Linked DNA regions of Thermochromatium tepidum ATCC 43061. The protein of the gene in region 1 interacts with the protein of each later gene in a pairwise test. Links are inferred from orthologs where the notes say so. Each region holds a gene or a part of one and is shown on either strand. Other genes may lie near its edges. The genes, in order: E6P07_RS04330 and grxD.

Evidence for each region.
Region 2: the proteins of E6P07_RS04330 (region 1) and grxD interact in binary tests that used the Escherichia coli proteins (3 or more experiments, as listed by UniProt). The link is inferred for Thermochromatium tepidum ATCC 43061 from one-to-one orthologs.

What each region holds. Positions count from the first base shown.
Region 1 is NZ_CP039268.1:929,976-938,250, reverse strand. What follows is about bases 5,221-7,992. They hold E6P07_RS04330 (BolA family protein), read left to right. Parts: upstream 5,221-6,369; coding sequence 6,370-6,615; downstream 6,616-7,992. Other genes in these bases: ftsH (ATP-dependent zinc metalloprotease FtsH), read right to left, coding at 6,723-7,992; E6P07_RS04335 (peptide chain release factor 3), read left to right, coding at 5,221-6,249. In the rest of the region: E6P07_RS04360 (hypothetical protein), read right to left, coding at 4-915; E6P07_RS04355 (S-methyl-5'-thioinosine phosphorylase), read right to left, coding at 1,002-1,742; E6P07_RS13860 (hypothetical protein), read right to left, coding at 1,807-2,085; E6P07_RS04345 (HesA/MoeB/ThiF family protein), read right to left, coding at 2,329-3,099; argH (argininosuccinate lyase), read left to right, coding at 3,195-4,595; more of E6P07_RS04335, read left to right, coding at 4,669-5,220; more of ftsH, read right to left, coding at 7,993-8,275. UniProt on the Escherichia coli protein: Involved in cell resistance against acid stress.
Region 2 is NZ_CP039268.1:1,140,388-1,151,980, forward strand. Bases 4,993-7,801 are described here. They hold grxD (Grx4 family monothiol glutaredoxin), read left to right. Parts: upstream 4,993-6,133; coding sequence 6,134-6,469; downstream 6,470-7,801. Other genes in these bases: E6P07_RS05310 (N-acetylglutaminylglutamine amidotransferase), read left to right, coding at 4,993-6,037; rnt (ribonuclease T), read right to left, coding at 6,554-7,234; E6P07_RS05325 (MlaA family lipoprotein), read left to right, coding at 7,368-7,801. Also shown: tnpC (IS66 family transposase), read left to right, coding at 1-667; argF (ornithine carbamoyltransferase), read right to left, coding at 1,255-2,175; E6P07_RS05300 (aspartate aminotransferase family protein), read right to left, coding at 2,202-3,380; E6P07_RS05305 (superoxide dismutase), read right to left, coding at 3,525-4,106; more of E6P07_RS05310, read left to right, coding at 4,262-4,992; more of E6P07_RS05325, read left to right, coding at 7,802-8,108; pyrC (dihydroorotase), read right to left, coding at 8,105-9,160; E6P07_RS05335 (efflux RND transporter permease subunit), read right to left, coding at 9,248-11,593. UniProt on the Escherichia coli protein: Monothiol glutaredoxin involved in the biogenesis of iron-sulfur clusters.

The DNA.
Region 1 (8,275 bases):
GACTCAGCGCACCGCCGGACCATAGACGCCGGGCACATAACCAGGTGCATAAACTGGGTAGCCATAGGGCATCACCGGCATGGGCATGGGCATGGACTCACGCATCCGGTCCCAGTACTGGCGCCTCCACTCGTCGGCCGCACGACGCATGGCCTCGTACTGGGCCATCATCTCGGCGCGCTGCTGCTCACGCTGAGCAGCCCATTCGGGGCTTGGCATCCGCGCCATGGGGGTGGACTCGCCCGGAGCAGGAATGGCGGCGGGTGGTGACATCGGTGCCGACTGGGAGGCCTGCGGGGCCGGCGCGGGCTTTTCGGTTGCCACCACCGCAGGCGCGGCCGGCTTCTCGGTCGTTGCCGCCGCAGGCGCGGTCGGGGCCGGCGCGGGCTTTTCGGTTGCCACCACCGCAGGCGCGGCCGGCTTCTCGGTCGTTGCCGCCCCAGGCGCGGTCGGCGCCGGCTTCTCGGTTGTAGCCGGGGCCGCTGGAGCCGGCGCGGGTTCAGCCGGTGCCTTCAGGGCAACGGAGGCATAGCTGACCGGCGGCTGGGGCGCGGGCCTGGACGCCTCGACCGCCTTGGGGGTCTCGGTGGAGGTGGTCGGCTTGGCGGTCCCCTCGGTCTGAGCCACCGGCTTGGCGGGGGCTTCGGTCTTGGATGCGGTGTTCTCCGTCTGGTCCGTCTTGGACAACTCGGCGGCGGGCTCTTCTTTGCCGGAGAAACCCGGCAGCGACGACAGCGGGACCGGATTCAGCTTGGCGATCGAGTCGAGCATGGATGAAGCCGTGATGGTGCCACTCTCGCGATCGACCGAGCTGAGATAGACATAGCCAAAGCCGATGACCGCCGCCCAGAGGATGAGTTTTGGAAACCAGCCGAGACCCGAACGAGACGGTTTCTTTTCTTCAGAGTCGGACATTCTGTTTTCTCCTGCGAATAGGCGAAATGTTGGATCTTCGATCAGTGATTGGAGCCAATGTCCATCGATCCAGGCCCTTAAAGACGTCAATCGGCGCCCGCCACGGCCTCCAGGACCGTCGACACCCGCTCGACACACAGGGCCAGATTGTCCTCGATCTCCTTCATGGTAATGACGTTGCCACTCTTACCGGCGGCCCAATTGACGACGAAGGCCAGACTGGCATAGCAGAGACCGAGTTCGCGTGCGAGACCCGCCTCGGGCATGCCCGTCATACCAACCATGTCGCATCCATCCCGTTCATGACGCCGGATCTCGGCGGCCGACTCCAGACGCGGCCCCTGGGTTGCGGCATAGGTCCCGCGCGCCACCACAGTCTCGCCCACGCGCGCACAGGCCGAGATCAGGGCCTGGCGCAGCGACTCACAGTAAGGTTCGGTGAAATCGATGTGCTCGATGCCCCCCGCGAGGCCGTCATAGATCGTATGCTCGCGTCCGTAGGTATAGTCGATGATCTGGTCCGGGACCGCCAGCGTGCCCGGGCCGAAGCTCGGCGTGATCCCGCCGACGGACGCCAGCCCAATGACGCGATCGGCCCCCGAGGCGCGAAGCGCCCAGAGATTGGCGCGATAGTTGACGCGATGCGGCGGCAGATGATGCGAGGGTCCATGACGCGGCAGGAACAGCACCTCGCACTCGGCAAGCCGCCCGCGCGCAACCGCCGCCGAGGTCGCCCCATAGGGCGTCTCGACCGACCTGGATTCAAGCACTGTCAGAGACGGAAGGCTCGAAAATCCCGAGCCGCCGATGATCGCGAGAAGACCCATGCGCCACCTTAAGCGATAAAGTCTTGGAAGTTTACCGGAGAGCGCGCTCGAAGCCAAACCGGTATCAAGGGTCGCCGGACGGAGGTGGAAAACGCGCGACGACCCAGTCCGGGAGCTGGGCCTGATTGGCGTGATAGAGCGCATCGGACTCGATCACGACCAGCACCAAGAGCGTGACCATCAGCGGCAGGATACCGATGCCGACCACCAGGGCGATTGCGGCCTCCTTGATCATGAGCCCGTTGGCATAGCCCAGCCAGCCCAGACCCGCCACCACGAGCAACAGTCCGAGCAGCGCCATGAAGATCCGGCTGCGGCGCGCACATACCTGCCAGTGACACATCACATACCAGGAGTCGCATCGGCGCGACCGGCGCGCGCCGGAGCGTATAGCCGAGGATGGCGAAAGAGAGGAGCGGCACGATCAGCATGGACCAGGGGGCCGCGCCGAAGAGCCCGCCGAGCGCCACCGTCATCAGGATATGGTTTCCGACCAGATTGATGAGAAACAGCTCGTGCGGGAGGTTGGCCTGTTTGATCTCGGTCGGGCTGACGTCGCAGTGGATGGACACGGCGGGTTGGTTCCTCAGGAAGCCGCAGAAGATCTGGTGTCGGCGGTCTTGGAACAGACCGGGCAGGCCGGATCGGGGTGCAACTGGACCTCGCGCCACTCCATCCGCGCCGCATCGAGCAGGAGCAGGCGCCCGAACAAGGGGGTGCCGAGGCCAGTGAGGATCTTGATCACCTCGGTCGCCTGGAGGCTGCCGATGATCCCGACCAGTGGCGCCAGCACGCCATTGGCGGCACAGCTGGTATCGAGCGTACCTTCATCCGGGTAGAGACACCGATAGCAGGGACCGCCGGGCCGGCCGCTGAACGCCGCCACCTGTCCTTCCAACCGGATCGCCGCGCCCGAGACCAGCGGGACATGTGCCGCCTGGCAGGCGGCGTTGATGGCGAAGCGGGTGGCGAAGTTGTCACAGCCATCGACGACCAGATCCACGTCTCCAACCAGTTCGGGCAGGGTCTCGGGCGTGAGCGGTGCATCGACAGAGATGAGTTCGACGTTCGGCGCGATGGCCTGGAGCGCACGCCGGGCCGACTCGGTCTTGGGCAGACCGAGGCGGTCTGTGGTGTGCAGGATTTGACGTTGCAGGTTGGACAGCTCGACGCGGTCGAAATCGGCCAGCAGCAAGCGCCCGACCCCGGCCGCTGCCAGATAGAGCGCCACCGGCGAGCCGAGTCCGCCGAGTCCAGCGACCAGCACGCTGGACGCACGCAGACGCTCCTGACCCTCGATGCCGAATTGGGGCAGTAGCATCTGGCGGCTGTAACGCAGCAGCTCGTCGTCGGTCATGGAGGCTTATTCCGTACGAAATATGGCACACATGTTAGGCCGCAGCCGGCCTCAGTGTAAAATTATGATCCTTTTGCAGCCGTTGGATCCCCTCCATGTCAGACTCGAACTCCTCTGCCAAGCCCTGGGCCGGGCGCTTCAATGCCCCGACCGACGCCTTCGTCGAGGCCTTTACCGCCTCGGTCGCGTTCGACCACAGGCTCTATCGCTACGACATCCAGGGCTCGATCGCCCATGCCACCATGCTCGCCCGCCAAGGGATCCTGACCGAGGCCGAACGCGAGGCCATCGTCGCGGGCTTGGAGCGGATCCGGGCGCGCATCGACGCCGGTGAGTTTGAATGGTCGATCGCGCTCGAGGATGTACACATGAACATCGAATCGGCCCTGACCGCCGAGATCGGCGACGCGGGCAAAAAGCTCCACACCGGGCGCTCGCGTAACGATCAGGTCGCCACCGATGTGCGACTGTGGTTGCGCGACGAGATCGATGCCATCCGCACCGAGATCGCCCGGCTGCAAACCGCGCTCCTGGATCTGGCCGAGCGCGAGGCCGAGACCATCTTGCCGGGTTTTACCCATCTCCAGGTCGCCCAGCCCATCACCTTCGGCCATCACCTGCTGGCCTGGTTCGAGATGCTGGAGCGCGACCGTGAGCGTCTGGCCGACTGCCGGCGGCGGCTGAACGTCTCACCCCTGGGGGCAGCTGCCTTGGCGGGGACCACCTATCCCATCGACCGTCACTACACCGCTGCGCTGCTCGGTTTTGACCGCCCCGCCGAGAACTCGCTCGATGCGGTCTCGGATCGCGACTTCGCCATCGAGTTCACGGCGGATGCCGCCATCCTGATGATGCATCTGTCACGTTTCTCAGAAGAATTGATCCTCTGGTCATCGGCCCAGTTTGGTTTCATCGAGCTTTCCGACAGCTTCTGCACCGGCTCCTCGATCATGCCCCAGAAGAAGAACCCCGATGTGCCCGAGCTAGTGCGCGGCAAGAGCGGGCGCATCTTCGGCCATCTGATGGGTCTGCTGACCCTGATGAAGTCCCAGCCGCTGGCCTACAACAAGGACAACCAGGAGGACAAGGAGCCGCTGTTTGATACCGTGGATACCCTCAAGGGCACACTCAGGGTCTATGCCGAGATGATGGCGCATGTCACCTGCAACCGCGACCGGATGCGCGCGGCGGCCAAACAGGGTTTTAGCACCGCCACTGATCTAGCCGACTATCTGGTACGCCGGGGGATCCCCTTCCGCGATGCCCATGAGATCGTCGGACGCGCGGTCGCGCTCGGCGTGCGCGAGGGGCGCGATCTGGCCGAACTGACCCTCGAAGAGCTTTGCCAATTCTCGCCAGCGATCGAGGCCGATGTCTTTTCTGTACTGACACTCGAGGGCTCGGTCGCCGCACGCGACCACATCGGGGGCACGGCGCCGGCCCAGGTGCGCGCTGCCATCGAACGTGGACGCCAGCGCTTGAACCAGCGCCCCTAACGCCCTGGAAGACAGCACACCTCTCCTTGAGACACCCTGTAGTGCCTCATCCATCCGCACCGACCCAGATACCATGACCGAACTCCAGGAACAGATCGCCAAGCGGCGCACCTTCGCCATCATCTCGCACCCCGATGCCGGCAAGACCACACTGACCGAAAAGCTCTTGCTGTTCGGCGGCGCCATCCAGCTTGCCGGTACGGTCAAGGGGCGCAAGGCGGCACGTCACGCCACCTCGGACTGGATGGAGCTGGAGAAGGAGCGCGGCATCTCGGTCACCTCCTCGGTGATGCAGTTTCACTATGGCGAGGCCATCGTCAATCTACTCGACACGCCCGGTCACGAGGACTTCTCGGAGGACACCTATCGCACCCTGACCGCGGTCGACTCGGCCCTGATGGTGATCGACGTGGCCAAGGGCGTCGAGGAACGGACCATCAAGCTGATGGAGGTGTGCCGGATGCGCGACACTCCCATCCTGACCTTCGTCAACAAGCTCGACCGCGAGGGGCGCGATCCGATCGAGATCCTCGATGAGATCGAGCGCGTGTTGAAGATCCAATGCGCCCCCGTGACCTGGCCGATCGGCATGGGCAAGCGCTTCAAAGGGGTCTATGATCGGCGTACCTGTCGCACCCATCTGTTCGCTGCCCAGCACGGTGGTCGGATCCTCGAGGGTGAGGTCATCGAGGGGCTCGACAATCCACGCCTGGACACCGTGCTCGGCGCGCAGGCCGAGGAGCTGCGCGCCGAGCTGGAGCTGGTCGAGGGCGCGAGCCACTCGCTCGATCTCGCCGCCTATCGGGCTGGCAGGCAGACGCCGGTGTTCTTCGGCTCGGCGATCAACAACTTCGGCGTGCGCGAACTGCTCGATGCCTTCGTCGCCTATGCCCCACCGCCGCGTGCACGCGAGGCCCGCCAGCGCCGTGTCGCCCCGGATGAACCCGCCTTTACCGGCTTCGTGTTCAAGATCCAGGCGAACATGGACCCGGCCCATCGTGACCGGGTGGCCTTCATGCGCGTGTGTTCGGGCAGCTATAAGAAGGGCATGAAGCTACGTCATGTGCGCATCGGCAAGACCATCCAGGTCGCCAACGCCATCACCTTCCAGGCCGATGAGCGCCGCCATGTCGAGGAGGCCTGGCCAGGCGACATCATCGGTCTGCACAACCACGGCACCATCCAGATCGGCGATACCTTCACCGAGGGCGAGGATCTCAAATACGAAGGCATCCCCTATTTCGCGCCCGAACTCTTTCGGCGCCTGGTGCTCAAGGATCCGTTGCGGATGAAGGCGTTGCAGAAGGGCGTCTTGCAGCTCTCCGAGGAGGGCGCCACTCAGTCGTTCCGGCCACTGAAGAACAACGATCTGATCCTGGGCGCGGTCGGCCTGCTCCAGTTCGATGTCGCGGCCTATCGGTTGAAGGCCGAATATGGCGTGGAGGCCGTGGTCGAACCGGTGGGCATCAAGACCGCGCGCTGGATCCAGTGCGATGACCCCAGGGTCCTGGAACGCTTCAAGGAGAGGTGTTACGAGCACCTGGCACTCGACGGCGACGATCAGCTCGTCTATCTGGCCCCAACGATGGTCAATCTGAGCCTGGCCGAGGAGCGCTGGCCCGAGGTGCGGTTTTTGGCCACGCGCGAGCTGTAAATCGAGCAATATAGGTTGGGTTGGCTCAGCCAACCCAACCTCGCATGATGATGGTGCCAGTGTTGGGTTGCCGAACAACAGCAACCCAACCTACGCGGCTGAATGATGAGGAGTCAAAACTTGGAAACCGAAGTAGTCGCACAACTCATTCGCGCTGGACTGCCCGGGGCCGAGGTCCAGGTCACTGGGGATGGCGCCCATTTCGAGGCCATCGTCGTCAGCGACGCCTTCGAGGGCCTGTCGCTCATCAAGCGCGAGCGTCTGGTCATGGAGACGGTCCGGGAGCAACTGGCCAGCGGCGAGCTGCACGCGCTCTCCATCAAGGCGCGCACGCCGGCTCAGCAGGCCGGCGTAAAACTCGAGTAGCCTTTCACCTGCACGGTCTAAAGGCCGTGGATTCTTAAATGAGACACCGCACAAGAAGAGGCCCTTGCGAGCGATCGCGAGGGCCTGTTTAGTCCGATTGAATCCGTTCAAACCCCGCCGATGGCAATCGGTGGCTGACCTGGGGCGCCCTTGCCCTGGGTTGCCTCATGGCCGCCATCGGCCTTGGTCGTCGGGCGACCGCCGCCGTTCTCGTCGGGTTTGCGCATCGGCCGACCAGCCATGATGTCGTCGATCTGCTCCTTGCCGATGGTCTCATAGGTCAGCAACGCCTCGGCCATGGCATGGAGCTTGTCGAGGTTCTCTTCCAGGATCCGCTTGGTGCGCTGATAGTTGCGATCGATGATGTCGCGCACCGCCTGATCGATCGCCAACGCCGTCTCGGGCGAGACCTTACGCTGCTGAGTCACCGAGCGGCCCAGGAACACCTCGCCCTCGTCTTCGGCATAGGCCAAAGGACCCATGGTTTCGGACAGACCGAAGCGCGTGACCATGTTGCGCGCGATCTCTGTGGCGCGCTCGATATCGTTGGCGGCCCCGGTCGTTACCTGCTCGGGTCCGAAGATCATTTCCTCGGCCAGCCGTCCACCAAACAGACTGGAGATCTGGCTCTCCAACTGGCGCTTGGTCAGGCTGTAACGATCGCGCTCGGGTAGAAACAGGGTCACGCCCAGCGCCCGACCACGCGGGATGATGCTGACCTTGTGCACCGGATCGTGATCCGGTACCAGTCGACCAACGATGGCATGTCCGGCCTCGTGATAGGCAGTCAGCCTCTTTTCGGACTCGGACATCACCATGCTGCGCCGCTCGGCCCCCATCATGATCTTGTCCTTGGCCTTCTCGAACATCGCCATGTTGACCTCCTCCAGGCCAGCACGGGCGGCAAACAGTGCCGCCTCGTTGACTAGATTGGCCAGATCCGCGCCCGAGAAACCCGGTGTGCCGCGTGCAATGGTGCGCGCATCGACATCTTCAGCGATCGGCACCTTGCGCATGTGGACCTCCAGGATGGCAGCCCGTCCGGCCAGATCCGGCAACCCGACCACCACCTGACGGTCAAAGCGCCCCGGACGCAGCAGCGCCGGATCGAGCACGTCGGCGCGGTTGGTCGCCGCGATCACGATCACGCCTTCGTTGCCGGTGAAGCCGTCCATCTCGACCAGGAGCTGGTTGAGAGTCTGCTCGCGCTCATCGTGCCCGCCGCCAAGGCCCGCACCACGCCGGCGCCCCACAGCGTCGATCTCGTCGATGAAGATGATGCAGGGCGCATGCTTCTTCGCCTGCTCGAACAGATCGCGCACCCGCGAGGCACCGACACCGACGAACATCTCGACGAAGTCCGAGCCCGAGATGCTAAAGAAGGGCACCTTGGCCTCACCAGCGATGGCACGCGCCAGAAGCGTCTTGCCTGTACCGGGCGGACCGACCATGAGCACGCCGCGCGGGATACGTCCGCCCAGGCTGGAGAACTTCTGCGGATTGCGCAGGAAATCGACCAGCTCACCGACCTCCTCCTTGGCCTCATCGATGCCGGCCACATCGCGCAGAGTCACCCGTACCTCGCCCTCGGCGTGCTGACGCGCGCGGCTCTTGCCAAAGTCGAAGAGCCCTCCGGCGCCACCACCGACGCCACGACGCA
Region 2 (11,593 bases), 220 kb from region 1 along the record:
CACCCTGACCTGGCTGGGTCTGCATGCCAAGCGCGGCAAGGCGGCGTTTGAGGACTTCGGTCTGCTGTATCGGCTCAAGGGAACGCTGGTTCATGACGGCTGGGCCTCGTATCGGGAACTGACCTGCACCCATGCGCTGTGCAACGCCCATCATCTGCGTGAATTGACCTTCGTCCATGAGGAATGCGGACAAGCGTGGGCCAAGCGCATGATCGATTTGTTGGTCTCTGCCCACCATGAAACGGTGGCCGCCCATGGCCAGCCGCTGACGGCTCTGCGCATCCAGGCGATCCGCACTCACTACGAGGCGATCCTTGCTGAAGCGGCCGCCGCCAATCCAGAGAAACCCGCCAGCGGCAGACGCGGGCGCACGGCGCAAAGCGTGCCGTTCAATCTCTACCGACGATTGCGTGATCATGCCGACGATGTCCTGCGCTTCACGACCGATCCACGCGTTCCGTTCAGTAACAACCTTGCCGAACAAGCGATCCGCATGCCCAAGGTCAAGCACAAGATCGCCGGTTGCTTCCGCACCACCGAAGGCGCACAGGCCTTCTGCATCATCCGCTCCTACCTCGCCACCCTGCAGAAGCAGCACTTCGACCTCTTCCAATCCCTCATCCAAGTGTTCAAGGGCAACACCCCTCAGCCGAATTTCTCGGGGTAGCTTCCCCGGGGGCGCCTGAACAGTTACGTCGGTGGACAAATCACGGTTGACGCGGATCGGCACAACTTCGGGGGCGTATGGACTTTGAGCCTCCCCCAAAACTTCGTCGCCCTGGCCCTATCAAGGTAGATCTCGGAGGAGCGGGTCGGTGGGTTTGTTAGGGGCGCCGTGAGGCGCGATCGCGGCGCCCATCCCCGCATCAACTGCCAAGATCGCGGCTAAAGCCGCTCCTACCGCCGCTCTACGGCACGCGCCATAGTGGCAAGAGTGCCGTAAGGCGCGATCCACATCTTTTTTGAGGGCCGGGTTGATAACAAAACACCTTTCTTACCAAGGTAGTGTGTTCGGGCTATTTCTTCGCGCTCACCGGGCTGGAATCGCTTGGCTTCGCTGGAGGACAACGCGCTTTGCGCAGTTGGCAAAATTCACACCACCCGCGAAACCCCGCCATGTCCGGCCCCTCGCGGGGAAACCCAAGGTTTGGAAGCGGCTCAACTGGATGAGGCCGGGTGCAAATCTATACGGCAGAGCGGAGGCGTCGCGATGCCGGCTGATGCCAGGATCGCGCGCAGATTCGAGAGGCGGTCTCAGTGCGGAATCAGGAACTCAAGCAGCGCCTTCTGGATGTGGAGCCGGTTCTCGGCCTCGTCCCAGACTACGGAGCGCGGGCCATCGATGACCGAGGCGGCGACCTCTTCGCCGCGATGGGCAGGCAGACAGTGCATGAAGAGGGCGTCTGGGCTGGCCTGATCCATGATGGCGTCTGTGACCTGATAGGCCGCGAACGCGGTCCGGCGCCGTTCTAGCTCTTCCTCCTGGCCCATGCTGGCCCAGACATCGGTGGCGATCAGGTGCGCGCCCGCGGCGGCCTCGCGCGGGTCGCGCAGGATGGTGCAGCGACCGCCGCAGGCGGCCAGGAGATCGGCGTCTGGCTCGAAGCCCTCGGGACAGGCCACGCGCAGCTCGAAGTCGAACAACTGCGCCGCTTCCAGGAAAGAGTTGCACATGTTGTTGCCGTCGCCGATCCAGGCCACGCGCTTGCCCTGGATGTCACCACGATGCTCATGGAAGGTCTGGAGATCGGCGAGGATCTGGCAGGGGTGACAGCGATCGGTCAGGCCATTGATGACCGGGACGCGCGAATGGGCGGCGAACACCTCGACCGTCTCCTGCTTGAAGGTGCGGATCATCACGGCATCGACCATGCGCGAGATAACCCGCGCACTGTCTGCGATCGGCTCGCCACGCCCGAGTTGGGTGTCGCGCGGCGAGAGGAAGAGCGCATGCCCACCGAGCTGCACCATACCGGCCTCGAAAGAGACGCGGGTGCGGGTCGAGGCCTTCTCGAAGATCATGGCCAGCGTGCGACCGACGAACGGTCTGAATACCTGACCGGCGGCCTGCATCCGCTTGAGTTCGGTGGCGCGCGCAATCAGTGCTCGGGCCTCGTCGCGGCTCAGATCGAGCAATGAGAGATAGTGCCGGCAGTCTGTGTGTTGATTGGCCATCGGAGGCTGTCTCTCGCGGGTCGTCTTCAGGCGTCGCCCAAAAAGCCATGGATGAGGCCGGTCAGTGTGGCGACCAGTTCCTCGACCTGGGCGCGGTCGATGATCAGTGGCGGCAGCAGCCGGATCACGCGCTCGGCGGTGACGTTGATCAGGAGTCCGGCGTCGAGCGCCCGACCCACGAGCGCTCCACAGGGTCGGTCGAGTTCGATCCCAACCATGAGACCACGCCCCCGGATCTCGACCACGCCCCGAGTCTTGGCCAGCGCCGCGCGCAATGAATCGAGCAGATAGGCGCCCTGGACCTCGGCGTTTGCGATCAGATTCCCCTCGATCAGGGTCTCGAGCACCGCGCGCCCGACACGACAGACGAGCGGATTGCCGCCAAAGGTCGAGCCGTGCGAACCAGGCGTGAAGACCTCGGCCGCCGCGCCGCGTGCCAGACAGGCCCCGATTGGCACGCCATTCCCCAGGCCCTTGGCGAGCGTCATCACATCGGGCTGGATGCCCGCGTGCTGGAAGGCAAACAAGCGTCCGGTGCGCCCGATGCCGGTCTGGACCTCGTCGAGCATGAGCAGCCAGCCCGAACGGTCGCAGAGTTCGCGTAATCGGATGAGGTAATCGTCGGATGGGACACGGATGCCGCCCTCGCCCTGGATTGGCTCGATCAGGATGGCAACGATGTTGGGTCGATTGGCCGCTGCCGTCTCGATCGCGTCCAGATCGTCATAGGGCACGCGCACGAAGCCCTGCACCAGCGGCTCGAACCCGGCCTGGACCTTGCGGTTGCCGGTGGCCGAGAGCGTGGCCAGGGTGCGTCCGTGGAAGCTGTGCTCGGCGACCAGGATCGCCGGGGCCTCGATGCCACGCCGATGGGCGTGGAGTCGGGCCAGCTTGATCGCCGCCTCGTTGGCCTCCGCGCCCGAGTTGGCGAAGAAGACGCGATCCATCCCGGCCTGGGCGGTCAGGAGCGCGCCAAAACGCTCTTGCTCGGCGACACCATAGAGGTTGGAGGTATGGATCAGGCGTGCGGCCTGTTCACAGAGTGCCTCGCGCACGGCCGGATGGGCATGGCCGAGTCCGCAGACGGCGATCCCGGACAGGGCATCCAGATAACGCCGGCCATTCGTGTCCCAGAGCCAGACGCCCTCACCTCGGTCGAAGGTGACAGGCAGGCGATTGTAGGTGGCCATCAAGGGTTCGCTCATGGCGCACAGACCCCGATCGAGCTTGAATGAAAATAAAAAAGGCGGTCGCCCCGCCTGGGAAACCGCCTCTGTATAAGGCGAAGTTAGGAAATATAACGCGGTATTTAGAGGCTTGACAAGGATCTCCGCCTCGATTCGCCTGGATCAGCCTGCATAGTTGGCAGCGACGAACGCCCAGTTGATCTTGTCCCAGATGCTCTCCAGATACTTGGGACGGGCGTTGCGATAGTCGATGTAGTAGGCGTGTTCCCAGACGTCGACGGTCAGGAGCGCGGTCTTGCCCGAGGTCATGGGGGTGCCGGCATTGGAGGTGTTGAAGATCTCCAGCGAGCCGTCGGCGTTCTTGACCAGCCAGGTCCAGCCCGAGCCGAAGTTGCCGGCGGCCGACTGGGTGAATTGCTTTTTGAACTCATCGAACGAACCAAAGGTGGCGTCGATCACAGCGGCCAGCGCCCCGCTCGGGGCGCCGCCGCCGTTGGGGCTGAGACAGTTCCAGTAGAAGGTATGGTTCCAGACCTGTGCGGCGTTGTTGAAGATGCCGCCCGAGGACTTAAGGATGATGTCCTCCAGGCTCATGTCGGCGAACTCGGTGTCCTGGATCAGGTTGTTGAGGTTGGTGACATAGGTCTGATGATGCTTGCCGTAGTGGTACTCGATGGTCTCGGACGAGAGCACGGGTTCCAGGGCGTTCTTCTCATAGGGGAGGGCAGGCAGTTCGTGCATCATGGTGGTCAGGTCTCCTGGGTGTGGCCTGGGATCTCAGGATCGAATGCAGCTCCACCATATAGTCGCGTGCTGGTTTTTACAACCGTCCCCGGTCTGGGATTCGGCTATCCTCTTGGCGAGAGTCATCGAAATCACTGGGCGGGAGAAGCTCTGAAATGTGCGGGATCTGTGGCGAGCTGCGGCTCGATGGTGTGCCGGCCGATCTGGACGCGATCGGGCGGATGATGGCCGCGCTGACGCGGCGCGGCCCGGATCATGGCGGCAGCTACAGCGACGGGGCACTGGCCTTTGGGCATCGGCGGCTGGCGGTCATCGATCTGTCGGTTCGCTCCAATCAACCCATGGTCGATGCCGAGCTGGGGCTGGCCCTGGTCTTCAACGGCACCATCTATAACTACCGTGCCCTGCGGGCAGAGCTCGAAGGCAAGGGGTATCGCTTCTTCTCTGCCGGCGACAGCGAGGTCATCCTCAAGGCCTGGCACGCCTGGGGGACCGACTGCGTCGAGCGGCTGCACGGCATGTTTGCCTTCGCGGTCTGGGACGCCAACCGGCGTTCGCTGTTTTTGGCGCGCGACCGCTTTGGGATCAAGCCGTTATATTGGTCCGAACAGGGTCAAGTGCTCCGTTTCGCCTCGACCCCCCAGGCACTCTTGGCCGCCGGCGGTCTGGATACGCGGATCGATCCGGTCGCGCTGCACAATCTCTTTACGCTCCATGCCGTGGTTCCGGCCCCACGCACCATCCTCCAGGGTGTGCGTAAGCTCGCGCCCGGGCATTGGAGGCTGATCGAGGCCGATGGTCGTCAGACCGAGCAATCCTATTGGCGTCTCGTCGCCCGGCGTCCCGAGTCGCCGCTGTCCGAGGGTGAATGGCTGGAGTCCATCCACGCCGCCTTGCGTCAGGCGGTCAGGATCCACAGCGAGGTCGCGGATGTCCCGGTCGGGGTGCTGCTCTCGGGTGGACTGGACTCCAGTCTGCTGGTGGCCCTGCTCGCCGAGGCGGGGGTCTCGGATCTGCGCACCTTCTCGGTCGGCTTCGAGGACACGCCCGAGGAGTCCGGCAGCGAGTTCGAATACTCGGATCTCGTCGTCGAGCGCTATGGCACGCACCACCACAGGTTTCTGATCCCCAACGACCAGGTGTTGACTCGGCTCCCCGAGGCGATCGATGCCATGGCCGAGCCCATGTTCGGTCAGGACGCGGTCGCCTTTTATCTCCTTGCCGAACAGGTCGCGCGCGAGATCAAGGTGGTCCAGTCGGGGCAGGGCGCCGACGAGGTGTTCGGCGGTTATTTCTGGTATCCACGCATGCTGGCCGAGACGACCGGCTCACCGCTGGAGCGCTTCGCCAAGCACTATTTCGACCGCGATCACGCCGAATATCTGCGCATGATCGGCCCGGACTACGCCGGCGAAGACTACACCTCGGCGTTCATCACCGAGCGTCTGGCCGAGCCGGATGCCGACACCTTCATGGACGCGGTGCTGCGTCTGGACGTGACCACGCTCATCGTCGATGACCCCGTCAAGCGGGTCGACAACATGACCATGGCCTGGGGTCTAGAGGCGCGCGTGCCCTTCCTCGATCACCAGCTCGTGGAAGTGGCGGCGCGCTGTCCACCCGAGCTCAGGCTGCGCGCCGGCGGCAAATATCCGCTCAAGGTGCTTGCCCGCGGGCGGCTGCCGGATGCGGTGATCGACCGCCCCAAGGGCTATTTCCCCATGCCGGCGCTCAAATACGTGCGCGGGCCCTTCCTCGACATGATGCGCGACGTCCTGACCTCGCGCGCCAGCCGCGCACGCGGTCTCTATCGTCAGTCCTATCTCGACCAGCTCCTGGCCGCACCCGACCTGCACCACACCCGCATCCAGGGCAACAAGCTCTGGCACCTGGCACTCTTGGAGCTCTGGTTCCAGCGGCACGTCGATTGAGTCGCGTCGCCGCACCGAGCGGTAGGCTTGATAATGGCCGCGACGGCCTGATTTCGTGTGGGTCAGTAATCTCCAACACGCAAAAGGGTGATTGAGATGGATGTTTTGGAACGTATCGCCGAGCAGGTCAGGAGCAACCCAGTCGTAATCTACATGAAGGGTACGCCTAAATTCCCTCAATGCGGCTTTTCCATGCGCGCCGCCCAGGCCCTGCAGGAGTGCGGGGTGCCCTTCGCCTATGTCAATGTCCTGCAAGACCCCGAGATCTTCGAGAACCTACCGCGTTTCGCCGACTGGCCGACCTTTCCCCAGATCTACATCGACGGCGAGCTGGTGGGCGGCTGCGATATCACGCTCGAGTTGCACGCCCGCGGCGAGCTGAAGGCGATGATGGAGCGAGCGGTCGCCAAGGCGCAGGCCGGAAACGCCTGAGATTGACTATGCAAGCCCTCAACGCCGCTTGCCACGCCCGAGTCGGACTGGGTTCGCTCTCTGCAATCCACCAGGTGCCCGTGCTCAATCCAGACGCTGGTCTGATCCGTCCGACGCCTCGGTATGGCGCTCCCAGTAACGATCGGGGTCGAGTTCGTGCCAGCGGTTGACGACCGCGCAAAACAGCCGCGCGGTCTGCTCGGCGTCGTAGATGGCCGAATGTGCCTCGCTGTTCTTCCAACCCAACCCCGCCGCCTTGGCCGCCTTGGCCAGCACGGTCTGGCCGAACATCAGTCCGCCGAGCGTGACGGTGTCGAAGACGCTGAAGGCATGGAAGGGATTGCGTTTGTAGCCGGTCCGTTCGACGGCGGCCTTGATGAATCCCAGATCGAAGTGCGCGTTGTGTCCGACCAGGATGGCACGGTTGCAGCCGGCTGACTTGACGGCCTTGCGGATCGGCGTCAGGAGACGTTCGAGCGCATCCCGTTCCGATACGGCATCCCGAAACGGATGGTGCGGATCGATGCCGTTGAAGGCCAGCGCGCGCGGATCGATCTCCGAGCCGACAAAGGGCAGCACATGGCAGGCGAGCGTCGGCGTGGGTTCGAGCAGACCGTCGGGCCGCTGCCGGATGATGACGGCCGCGATCTCCAGCAGGGCGTGGCGCTGGGCATCGAAACCGGCGGTCTCGACGTCCACCACAACGGGTAGGAAGCCACGAAAGCGCCGCGCGATGCCGTTGCGGATGGATGGCTGTTCTCTCATCGTTACAGCATAAGTGCGCGCGCCATGAATGCCAATGCTCGAGGTCACCGCGAATCTCCGACGGCGCTTCGCGCTGTGGTAGGATCTTGATCCGGTTCATCGAGGAGGTTTGCCGGGTGTCATGGGTAGGGTGATGCTGAGATCATGGGTACGCGCGCTGGCTTGGCTGGTGGCGCCGACGCTCTTGCTTGGGTGCGCCTCTACGTCTGATCGCGAGTTCGATCCGCGTGATCCGCTGGAGCCCTTCAACCGAGCCACCTTCCGTTTCAACATGGATTTCGACAAGGCGTTCGTGCGCCCGATCGCCGCGGGCTATCGGAAGGTGACGCCCGAGCCGGTCGATCGCAGCATCACCAATTTCTTCAATAACCTGGCCGATGTCACCTCGGCGGTCAACAATGTCTTGCAATTCAAGATGTCGCGCGCCGGCAGCGACGTCGGGCGTCTCTTCATCAACTCAACGATCGGTGTGCTGGGTTTCATCGACGTGGCCAGCAACGTCGGTCTGCCGAGCTACAAGGAGGACTTTGGACAGACGCTCGGGTATTGGGGGCTGGAGCCGGGCGCCTATCTGGTTGCGCCCTTGCTGGGGCCGACCAGCATGCGCGACGCCATCGGCAGGGGGGGCGACCTGTTCACGGATCCGCTGCTTGGTCTCAGACCGCATCAGGTGCGCTGGGGATTGGTCGGGGTCCGGGCGATCGACCAGCGCGCGGACCTGCTGAAGGCGACCGAGATCCTCGAAGGGTCCACCCTGGATCCCTACAGCTTTGTGCGCGATGCCTATCTCCAGCGTCGCCAAGCCCTGGTGTACGATGGCCATCCACCGCAAGACCAGTCCCCACAGGACTTCTGGGACGAGGTCAAGTTCTAGCCGGTTTGCACCGGCTCGACCTGCCAGCCGAGGGTCGCGCCGGCGCACAGCGGGACCACCCGGCTGTCTTTGAACCTGTAGTATTCGGGGACGGTCCAGGGCCGGCGGACCAATCGGATCCGCCCCTGGTTCATGGGGAGGCCGTAGAACTCCGCCCCATGCCGGCTCGCGAAGCCCTCCAGCCGGTCGAGTGCACCGGCCCGGTCAAAGACCTCGGCATAAAGCTCCAGTGCCGCATGGGCGCTGAAGATGCCCGCACAGCCACAGCCGCATTCCTTGGTTCCGAGCGCATGGGGCGCGCTGTCGGTCCCCAGAAAAAAACGCGGATGACCGCTGGTGGCGGCCTCGACCAGGGCCAGGCGGTGACGCTCGCGCTTGAGCACCGGCAGGCAATAGAGATGCGGCCGGATCCCGCCGGCCAAGAGGGCATTGCGGTTGTAGAGCAGATGATGGGGGGTGATGGTCGCCCCCAGGGTCTCGGGGCCGGAGCGCACGAAGTTCACCGCCTCGGCGGTGGTCACATGTTCAAGGACGACCCTGAGCCCGGGGTGCTGCTCGATGAGCGGATGCAGCACCCGCTCGATGAAGACCGACTCGCGGTCGAAGATGTCGATCGACTCATCCGTGACCTCGCCGTGCACCAGGAGCGGCATCCCAACCTCACGCATCGCCTCCAAGACCGGCTTGAGCCGGGTGATGTCGGTCACGCCGTTCTCGGAGTTGGTGGTCGCCCCGGCCGGATAGAGCTTGCAGGCGACCACCAGGCCGCTTGCCTTGGCACGTTCGATCTCGGATGGGTTGGTGTGATCGGTGAGATAGAGCGTCATCAGCGGCTGAAAGTCGCTCCCCTCGGGCAGTGCGGCGAGGATGCGCGCGCGATAGGCGCGCGCCTGCTCGGTCGTCACCACCGGTGGCTTGAGGTTCGGCATGACGATAGCGCGCGCGAACCGGCGCGCACTGAAGCCCACCACATCGGCCATGGCCGCGCCATCGCGCAGATGCAGGTGCCAGTCGTCCGGTTGGGTGAGTTCGATCGAGTCGTGGTGCTCCATGGCTCAAGCGACCTGAGTGTGCCAGGCGTACTGCTATCGATTAAAGTGCGCAAAGATTCACATGATACGCTTCCTGCCCTGAGTGCCCTAGGGCTGACTCAGGTCTGGCAGGCGTGACTGTCCCGACTGTATTGAGGACCCTCCTCGCACAGTTGATCTTTTCGACCCTCCTCTCACCAGCCGCCGCGCCCACTCGACCCCATCATCGACCAGGGTATAGACCACGGGCACCACCAGCAGACTCAGAAAGGTCGAGGTGATGAGCCCACCGATGACCACGATCGCCATGGGGGCGCGAAAACTGGGGTCCACACCGATGCCGAGCGCGATCGGCAGCATCCCGGCCCCCATGGCGACTGTGGTCATGATGATCGGGCGCGCCCGCTTGCGACAGGCATCCAGCAGCGCCTCCCAGCGGTTGAGGCCATGCGTGCGCCGCGCCAGGAGGATGTAATCGACCAACAGGATCGAGTTCTTGGTGGCGATACCCATCAGCATGATGAGCCCGATCAGCGAGGGCATCGACAGGGCGCTGCCGGTCACAAACAGGGCAAGAAAGGCGCCGGGGATCGACAGCACCAGGGCCGCCAGGGTGGTGACGGGCTGCACGAAGTCGCGAAACAGCAACACCAGCACCGCATAGATGCAGAGCACCCCGGTCAGCATCGCCACCCCAAAGCTGGCGAAGAGCTCGCCCATGACCTCGGCATCACCGACCTGGGTCTGGGAGATGCCCGGTGGCAGTTGGCGCAGACTCGGCAACGCCAGCGCCTGTTTCTCCACCAAGCCCAGCGGTTGCTGATTGAGTTCGATCTCGAAGTTGACGTTGCGCCGCCGGTCGTAGCGATCGATCTCGGCCGGTCCGCTGTCGAGCCTCAGGTCGGTGATGGCACCGATCTGCACTGGCCCGTCCCGCCCGGGCACGCTCAGGCTGCGCAGCAGATCGAGGTCCTGGCGCGCCTCGGGCGGCAGCCTGACTACGATCGGCACCTGACGCTGAGAGAGATTGAGCTTGGGCAGCAACTGAGCATAGTCACCACTGGTGGCGATGCGTAGGGTCTCGGCGATGGCCGCCGTGGTCACGCCCAGCTCGGCGGCGCGGGCAGAATCGGGCCGGACCACCAGTTCGGGACGCGCCAGTCCAGCGGTATTGGTGACGGTGCCGATCCCGGGGAGGGTGCGCAACTCGCGCTCGACCCGGCGCGCGTGTTCGACCAGTCGCTCACCGTCCTCGCCGGTCAACACCAGGATGTATTTCTCGTTGGCACCGGCCAGTCCCACGGTGAAGCGGATACCAGGGATGGCGGTCAGGGCCTCACGCAGCTCGCGCTCGATCGCCTGCTTGCTGACCCCCCGCCGCTCACCGCGCGGGCTGAGACGGATGGTCAGGGTCGCCTTGCGCACCTCCTGAACGCCTGTGCTCATGAGGGGATCGCTCCCGGCCGCGCCGCCCCCGATGGTGGTATAGACCAGTTGCACCTGGGGATGGCGCGCGATCAGGACCCGGGCCCGCTCGGCGGCCTCCAGGGTCTCATCGAGCCGGCTGCCAGGGGGGAGTTCCAGGTAGACCTGGGTCTGGGACATGTCGTCGGGCGGCAGGAAGCCGGTCGGCAGGAATGGCGCGAGTGCAAAGGCACCGACGAAGAAGACCGCAGCCCCCAGCAGCGTCAGCCAACGATGGCGCACACAGACCCCGCTCAGGCGCACCACGGCATCGAGCCAGCGCGGATGATCGTGGAGCCGGCGCGGTGGGCGCAGCAGATAGGCCGCCATCATGGGTGTGAGCAGACGCGCCACCACCAGCGAGAAAAAGACCGCGATGGCCGCCGTCCAGCCGAATTGGACAAAGAACTTGCCCGCCACCCCGCTCATGAAGGCCGTCGGCAGGAACACGGCGATCAGGGTGAAGCTGGTGGCGATCACCGCCAGCCCGATCTCATCCGCCGCCTCCAGCGCCGCCTGATAGGGCGTCTTGCCCTGGCGCAGATGGCGCAGGATGTTCTCGATCTCGACGATGGCATCATCGACCAGGACGCCGATCACCAGCGACAGGGCCAGCAGGGTCACGACATTGAGTGTGAACCCGAGCAGATGCATGGCGGCAAAGGTCGGCAGGATCGAGAGCGGCAAGGCCGTGGCCGAGATCAGGGTCGCGCGCCAGTCGCGCAGAAAGACCCAGACCACCAACACCGCCAGCAGCGCGCCCTCCAGCAGCAGCGACATCGAGCCTTCGAAGTTCTCCAGCACTGGATCGACGAAGTTGAATGACTCGACGATCTCAAGGTCCGGGCGCTCGGACTGAAGCCGCGCCAGTTCGGCCCGCACCCCCTGGGCGACCTGGACCTCGCCCGCGCCGCGACTGCGCACCACCTCGAAGCCGACCACCGGGCGCCCATCGAGCAGGGCGGCCGAGCGGCGTTCGGCGACGGTATC